DNA from 2 places in the Blautia sp. 1001283B150304_161114_C9 genome. Region 1 is predicted to be linked to the other one. Evidence: riboswitches for the same ligand, from Rfam matches in the RefSeq annotation. Region 1 holds a riboswitch; the other holds the start of a gene.

The links. A riboswitch is a leader RNA that binds a small molecule or an ion and turns the genes downstream of it on or off. The one in region 1 is predicted to bind ZMP and ZTP.
Region 2: another riboswitch for ZMP and ZTP. It lies ahead of I4V44_RS06055 (formate--tetrahydrofolate ligase); the one in region 1 lies ahead of I4V44_RS13005 (IMP cyclohydrolase).

The regions. Positions count from the first base shown of each region.
Region 1 is NZ_JADPGO010000026.1:48,423-52,827, forward strand. It holds gene guaB (IMP dehydrogenase) at 1-816, shown strand, start outside; gene I4V44_RS13000 (peptidoglycan recognition protein family protein) at 1,063-1,767, shown strand; ZMP/ZTP riboswitch at 1,859-1,939, shown strand; gene I4V44_RS13005 (IMP cyclohydrolase) at 2,011-2,724, shown strand; gene I4V44_RS13010 (phosphoribosylaminoimidazolecarboxamide formyltransferase) at 2,854-4,038, shown strand.
Region 2 is NZ_JADPGO010000008.1:40,373-44,777, reverse strand. It holds gene I4V44_RS06060 (aminotransferase class I/II-fold pyridoxal phosphate-dependent enzyme) at 1-540, opposite strand, end outside; ZMP/ZTP riboswitch at 1,417-1,502, shown strand; gene I4V44_RS06055 (formate--tetrahydrofolate ligase) at 1,667-3,352, shown strand; gene I4V44_RS06050 (aspartate ammonia-lyase) at 3,460-4,405, opposite strand, start outside.

The DNA of each region.
Region 1 (4,405 bases):
CGTCTTCTCTGCGGTGCTGCGGTAGGAATCACTGCTAATGTACTTGCACGTGTTGATGCACTTGTAAAGGCATCTGTAGACGTGATCGTAATTGATTCTGCACATGGACATTCAGAGAACATTCTGAAGGCTGTACGCGAGATTAAGGCAGCATATCCGGAACTGCAGGTGATCGCAGGTAACGTAGCAACAGGTGCTGCGACAAAGGCTCTGATCGAGGCCGGTGTAGATGCAGTTAAGGTTGGTATCGGACCTGGATCTATCTGTACCACACGAGTTGTTGCAGGTATCGGCGTTCCGCAGATCACTGCTGTTATGGACTGCTACGAAGCTGCAAAAGAATACGGAATCCCGATCATTGCAGACGGTGGTATCAAGTATTCCGGAGATGTCACAAAGGCAATCGCAGCCGGTGCGAATGTCTGCATGATGGGAAGCATGTTTGCAGGATGCGACGAGAGCCCGGGAACATTCGAACTGTATCAGGGCAGAAAATATAAAGTATACCGCGGTATGGGATCTATCGCAGCTATGGAGAACGGAAGTAAAGACCGTTACTTCCAGGAGAATGCGAAGAAACTTGTTCCGGAAGGCGTAGAAGGACGTGTTGCTTACAAAGGACATGTTGAGGATACTGTATTCCAGCTCATGGGCGGTCTCCGTTCCGGTATGGGATATTGTGGAGCAGAAACTATTGAGAAGCTTAAAGAAACAGGCAGATTCATCAAGATTTCTGCTGCATCTCTTAAGGAATCTCATCCACATGATATTCATATCACAAAAGAAGCTCCGAACTATAGCGTAGATGACAAATAATAAATTTCAGGTGTAATATATGCCCCGGCTGGCTGCTGATGGAAAGAAATAAGATTTCCAGGCATGCCGGCCGGGGTATTTTTTGCAGGGAGTAAAATCCCGTAAGAGAAGGTAAAAATGCAAAAGCATATAAACAAAAAGAAAAAAACAGATACCAGAACAGGGAAAACTGCAGTAAAAAAGAAAAACAGCAGGTCGAAAAGACGAAAGAACAGCAGAGTAAGGCAGAGAAATCAGAGAATTCTTATGAGCCTTATGCTGCTCGTGATCATAGTTCTGATTGGGTGGATCATAATAAATCGGGCCAGTGAAAATGGATGGAGTATTGGGGACTTTTTACATAATTCTGACACGATGATTTCTGATGCGGAACAGTCAGGAACAGATAATGCGGATTCTTCAGGCGGACCGGAACAATGGCAGAAAGAAGGGGCGCCGTACATAGATGTGGAACTGCTGACACCGAATGAATATTCCAGACCGCAGATTCCCATTGAGAGTGTACAGTATATTGCCATTCATTATACTGCAAATCCGGGGGCAACAGCCATTGCAAACAGGAACTACTTTGAGAATCTGGCGACTACTCATGACACAAAGGTGAGCAGTCATTTTGTAGTGGGACTGGATGGGGAAGTGGTGCAGTGTATTCCTACGTCAGAGATGTCCTATGCGACGAACTCACGTAATGTAGATACTTTGTCCATCGAGTGCTGTCATCCGGATGAGACGGGGAAATTTAATGAGGCAACTTATGATTCGGCAGTGAAGCTTTCTGCGTGGTTGTGCGTGCGGTTTGGGCTTACATCAGAGAACGTGATCCGGCATTATGATGTTACCGGAAAAAACTGTCCGAAATATTATGTGGAGAATCCGGATGCATGGATACAGATGAAATCGGATATTGCGGTGCAGATTGATGTTGATTATGGTTTGCAGGATGTTCAGTAAAACGAAAATTCAGCACAGTACAAAAAAATTTGCCTTGAAATCCACAAAGAAGTATTGTACTATAATAACAACGTGTGATTTTTTTTCACAACAGTGCCTGCATGACTGGCGGAAGTAGGATTACCTACAGGGAGTGCAGCGAGTATATGAGCCGACCGCCTGGGCAGCCTGGAAATTATTCAATGAATAAATAGGTTTCCCAGGCTTTTTTTAACCTTATTTTTAACGAAAAGGAGAAAAATTATGGAAATGTTATCACTGGAAAAAGAACTGAAAGAGAATTCCTATCCTGGCAGAGGAATTGTGATTGGACGTTCCGCAGACGGTAAGAAAGCAGTGACAGCTTATTTCATCATGGGCAGAAGCGAGAACAGCAGAAACAGAGTATTTGTAGAGGATGGTGAGGGAATCCGTACCCAGGCATTTGATCCGTCCAAACTTACAGATCCGAGTCTGATCATCTATGCACCTGTACGTGTACTGGGAAACAAAACAATCGTAACTAACGGAGATCAGACAGATACCATTTATGAGGGAATGGATCATCAGCTTACTTTTGAGCAGTCCTTAAGAAGCAGAGAATTCGAGCCGGACGGTCCGAACTATACACCTCGTATCTCCGGTGTTATGCACGTAGAGAACGGAAAATTCAACTATGCAATGTCAATTCTCAAGAGCAACAACGGAAATCCGGATGCATGTAACAGATACACATTTGCATACGAGAATGCCATTGCAGGAGAGGGACATTTCATCCATACTTATAAATGTGACGGAAATCCACTTCCAAGCTTTGAAGGCGAACCGAAACTGGTAGCAATTCCGGATGATATGGATGAGTTTGCAGAACTTCTCTGGAACAGCCTGAACGAAGATAACAAAGTATCTCTGTTTGTAAGATATATTGATATTGAGACAGGTAAGTACGAAAGCAAGATCATTAATAAGAATAAATAATAGTCACTTACTGAGTACAGATAGTGCTCATAGATTATTGTGAACATAAGACGATGCTTTCACAGTAAGAAATTATTTACAGGAATTAATTTTAAAATACTTATTTGGTTCATACGGAGGATTTATATAATGAAAGAATTCGAATTAAAATATGGCTGTAACCCGAATCAGAAACCTGCAAAAATTTATATGGCAGACGGATCTGAGCTTCCGGTAAAGATCCTTTCCGGAAGGCCGGGATATATCAATTTCCTGGATGCTTTTAATGGCTGGCAGCTGGTATCCAATCTGAAGAAAGCAACAGGACTTCCTGCAGCTACATCTTTTAAACATGTATCTCCTGCCGGTGCTGCTGTAGGACTTCCTCTTACAGAGACTCTGGCAAAGATCTACTGGGTAAATGATATGGACTGGAAGAATTTTTCACCATTAGCATGCGCTTATGCAAGAGCTCGCGGTGCTGACAGAATGTCCTCTTTTGGTGATTTTATTTCTCTTTCTGATGTGTGTGATAAAGATACAGCACTTCTGATCAAGAGAGAGGTATCTGACGGTGTTATTGCACCTGGATACACAGAGGAAGCACTGGAGATCCTGAAGCAGAAGAAAAAAGGTAACTACAATGTGATCCAGATTGATGAGAACTTTGTACCGGCTCCGCTGGAACACAAAGAAGTATTTGGTGTAACTTTTGAGCAGGGCCGTCAGGAGCTTGAGATCGATGATGCAATGCTTTCCAATATTGTGACAGAGAATAAAGAGCTTACAGAGGAAGCAAAACGTGATATGAAGATTTCTCTGATCATCCTGAAATATACACAATCCAACTCTGTATGTTTCGTAAAAGATGGACAGGCTATCGGTGTTGGTGCAGGACAGCAGTCACGTGTACATTGTACAAGACTTGCAGGACAGAAGGCAGACAACTGGTTCCTTCGCCAGTGCCCGAAAGTGCTGAATCTGCCATTTAAAGATACAATTTCACGTGCGGAACGTGACAATGCCATTGATGTTTATATCGGGGATGAATATATGGATGTACTTGCTGATGGTATGTGGGAGAAAACTTTCACAGAGAAACCGGAAGTATTTACAAAAGAAGAGAAACGTGCATGGCTGGATCAGATGACGGATGTTACACTGGGATCTGATGCATTCTTCCCATTCAGTGATAATATTGAGCGTGCTCATAAGAGTGGCGTGAAGTATATTGCGCAGCCGGGTGGATCTGTGCGTGATGATGCTGTGATCGAGACTTGCAATAAATATGGAATGGTGATGAGTTTTACTGGTATCAGATTGTTCCATCACTAAGGTGCTGGTATGGGGACGCGCAGGACATTATATGTTTTTGTCCGCGGTTTCGGAGCCTAAGAAAAACTAAGCGCCAGGAAATCTGCTAAAAACATGTAAAAAAATTTCAAACTCGCCGCAAATGCGGCTCAGACAGTGAAATTTTTTTACATAACGCAGATTTCCTGGCGCTAACTTTTTCTAAGACTCCTGCAAATGCGGGCAAAAACATATAATGTCCTGCGCTGGTGTAGAGCCGCGTAGCGAAGCGGATTGCGAATATACGCTTGACTCAGGGATGTTAATCAAGGATATTGTCTATAGATGTTATTCGCAGATATGGAATTGCTATAGTCATGGAAAGTTAATAGAAGGGGATGAAAAAAGC
Region 2 (4,405 bases), on a different contig from region 1:
CAGATCCGAACAAATTCCATAATAGGTAGGGTTATTTACAAGAACTGCCACCGCATCCGGATTCTCATCCATAGCCTTCTCCACCTGACTGACTTCCATGCCAAGGGAAATGCCCAGCTGCGCATTCACCTCCGGGTTTACATAAACCGGAATTGCACCGCACAGTACCAGGGCATTGATGGCACTTTTATGTACATTTCGCGGCAGAATGATCTTATCCCCTGCCTTGCAGACAGACAGGATCATGCTCTGCACTGCAGATGTGGTTCCTCCTACCATAAGGAATGCATGCGCTGCGCCAAAAGCATCTGCTGCAAGCTCCTCCGCTTCTCTGATCACCGAAACCGGGTGGCAGAGATTGTCCAGCGGCTTCATAGAATTAACATCCAGCCCCACACATTTCTCTCCCAGCAACTGTGCAAGCTCCGGATTTCCTCTTCCTCTTTTATGTCCCGGCACATCAAAGGGAACGACTCTCTTCTTTCGGAAACGTTCCAGTGCTTCATATATGGGCGCATGCTGTTGTCTTTCATAATCCATTTGACATGTTCCTCTTTTCCTGTCGTCATGTACCGGCAAATACAGTTCTATCATTCAGCAATTGTATACTGCCTCAAACCGGCACAATGATTCAATTATTTCTCTATATATTCAAGTCGAACGCATGTGAGACACATCCCCGCAAAGCGTTTATCTCCAACCATATCCTTTATATTTGCTATATCTGCACAAAAAAAGAAGCAGATAAGTTCATTCACCATCTGCTTCTCTCATGATCTATAGAATTTCTCAGGCTCTGTCTCTTTATATACTGACCGGATTTCCCGTATAAATCCGTCTGTATCCTGTGCCTGTTCCCGTATTCTGAAATATTCATGACTGCTGTCGTCTTCAATCGCTGGCAAATATATGCTATGCTCTTATTGACCGTTTCACAAGATGATGTGTGCTTACGCACTGATTATTATAAAGTAATCAACTTATAAAATTTGAGCTTCTAACTCAATCAATAATGTGGTGTCTCCCACCCGGCAACTGCCCCGCCTGTCCGTATGGCTTAACATTCAGAAACTGTCTCTGAATGTGAGCAAATATTTGCATGAAAACGATAGTGTCTTTTCATACTAAAGATGAGAATAACATATCTTCTGAACTGTTGTCAATTCCATTTTCCATATTTTGCACAGTCTTTACCCGCTTTTTATATTTTCTTCATTTGTCAGGGAAAACTGTGTTTATTTTTTAACAATTTCTTCCCTTGAGAAAACGTATTTTCTTTCATTACCAGGGATTACGATTCTCTTCTCTTATCAATTTGCACAACTTTTATCCAGTTTACTCACATTTTTTGACGTTTCAACAAAAATTTTCTTGACATTTTTTTCTCAAAATGATATATTGTATTCATCAATTGAAAGAACCTTCGAGTACTGACGGAAAGAGTGGAGTGCAAACCACGTGGAGTCGGAGGTTTGTGGGAGCCGACCGTCTGGGCAGTATTTGAAATATTCAGATACTGGCCTTTTTTTATAACTTTCAGGGCAGAAATCAGGAATACCAGGCAGACCGGCCAATACTTCTTTCAATTAATAATTGTTGCTGATCGCAGAGTGAACAGCAACAGAAGTTTTTCATGTTATGCGGAAACGAAAGGAGAAAAACAATTATGGGATTCAAATCAGACATTGAAATTGCACAGGAATGCGAGATGCTTCCAATTACTCAGATCGCAGAGAAAGCAGGTATTGACGACAAATATCTGGAGCAGTACGGAAAATACAAAGCAAAAATCGACTACAATCTTCTGAAAGAAAGTGATAAGAAGGACGGAAAATTAATCCTCGTTACAGCTATCAACCCAACTCCAGCAGGAGAAGGTAAAACTACTACTACTGTAGGTCTTGCAGATGGTATGCAGAGACTTGGCAAGAGTGTTATGGTAGCTCTTCGTGAGCCATCCTTAGGACCGGTATTCGGTGTAAAAGGTGGTGCAGCAGGCGGCGGATATGCACAGGTTGTTCCTATGGAAGATATTAACCTTCACTTCACAGGTGACTTCCATGCCATTGGCGCAGCTAACAACTTACTGGCAGCTATGATCGATAACCATATCTTCCAGGGCAATGCATTAAACATCGACCCACGTAAGATCACATGGAGAAGATGTGTAGATATGAACGACCGTCAGCTTCGTAACGTAGTAGATGGTCTTGGCGGAAAGACAAACGGTATGCCTCGTGAAGACGGATACGACATCACAGTTGCATCTGAAATCATGGCAGTTCTCTGTCTTGCAAGCGACATCAAAGACCTGAAAGAAAGATTATCCAAGATCATCATCGGATATACATACGGAAAAGTTTCCGAGCAGAAACCTGTAACAGCAGGTGACCTTCACGCAGAAGGCGCTATGACAGCCCTGTTAAAAGATGCTCTGAAACCAAACCTTGTACAGACTCTGGAACACGTTCCTGCAATCGTACATGGCGGACCATTCGCAAACATCGCTCATGGATGTAACTCTGTAACAGCTACAAAGATGGCTATGAAGCTTGCTGATTATGCAATCACAGAAGCTGGTTTCGGTGCTGACCTTGGTGCTGAGAAATTCCTTGATATCAAATGCCGTATGGCTGGTTTAAAACCAAGCGCAGTTGTAATCGTAGCTACAGTACGTGCCCTGAAATACAACGGCGGCGTTGCTAAAGCTGACCTTAACAATGAAAACCTGGAAGCTCTTGAAAAAGGTATCCCGAACCTGTTAAAACACGTTTCCAACATCAAAAACGTATACAAACTTCCATGTGTTGTTGCTATCAACGCATTCCCTACAGATACAAAAGCAGAGCTTGACTTTGTAGAAGCTAAATGTAAAGAACTGGGCGTTAACGTTGCTCTTTCTGAAGTGTGGGCAAAAGGCGGCGAAGGCGGAATCAAACTTGCAGAAGAAGTTATCCGTCTTGTTGAAGAACCAAACGACTTCTCCTATGCATATGAACTGGAAGGTTCTATCGAAGACAAACTGAACCAGATCGTTCAGAAAGTATATGGCGGTAAGAAAGTAGTTCTGACAGCTAACGCTCAGAAACAGGCGAAACAGTTAGAAGCTCTTGGATTCGGCAACTGCCCAATCTGTGTAGCTAAGACTCAGTACAGCTTAACAGATGACCAGACCAAACTGGGTGCTCCTACTGACTTCGAAGTTACAGTACGTAACCTGAAGATTTCCGCTGGTGCAGGATTCATCGTAGCTCTTACAGGCGAGATCATGACAATGCCAGGTCTTCCTAAAGTTCCGGCTGCTGAGAGAATCGACGTAGACGAGACAGGTAAGATTACAGGTCTGTTCTAATCCGGTTGAAATCAATCGAATAATTCAAAAATATAAAAATCATATTTATATATGATATGTGTCCAGACGATTTTACAGGCGGGAAGATTTTCCCGCCTGTTTTTTTCTTATTTTTTTATAAGATAATCTTTTCCGGAAATACCAGGTTCCGTCATATGGATCGGATCCAGAATGCGATTAAGTTCATCCTCGTCCATAAGCTTTTCTTTCAAAATCAGACTTCTTACAGATTCGCCTGTCTTAATTGCCTTTTTTGCAATATCCGCAGCCTTCTGATATCCAAGATGGGGGCTGATTGCAGTGATAATACCTACACTGTTTTCTACCAGATAACGGCATCTTTCTTCATTTGCTGTAATTCCTACAATACAATTATCCACCAATGTCTGGACTGCATAGCCAAGAGTATCGATAGACTGGAACATGCAATAGAAAATAATCGGCTCAAACGCATTTAATTCCAGCTGACCAGCCTCTGCAGCCATGGTAATGGTAACATCATTACCAATAATATTAAAAGCAACCTGATTCACTACTTCAGGAATAACCGGATTAACTTTACCTGGCATAATAGAGGAACCATTCTGTTTTGCCGGAAGATTAATCTCCCCAAAACCAGTACGTGGACCGGAGGACATCAGACGGAGATCATTTGACATTTTGGAAAGAGTTACCGCACATGCTTTCACAGCACCGGAAACGGCTACAAATGGATCCAGATTCTGAGTGGAATCAATCAGATCAAAAGCCTGTATAAAGTCCATTCCCGATATTTCAGTGAGATTTGGAACAATTCTTCTCAGATAGCCCTCATCTGCATTAATTCCTGTTCCAATAGCAGTACCTCCCATATTAAGAGTCCGCATTTCATCCATTGCTTTATCCATTCTGTGGATATCACGCATGATTGCTACCGAATATGCCTTAAATTCCTGTCCCAGACGAATTGGTACTGCATCCTGCATCTGTGTACGCCCCATTTTTATTATGTGATCAAACTCTGTAGCTTTTTCATTAAGAGCATCATAGAGGCGAAGAAGCTGTTTTTTCAGA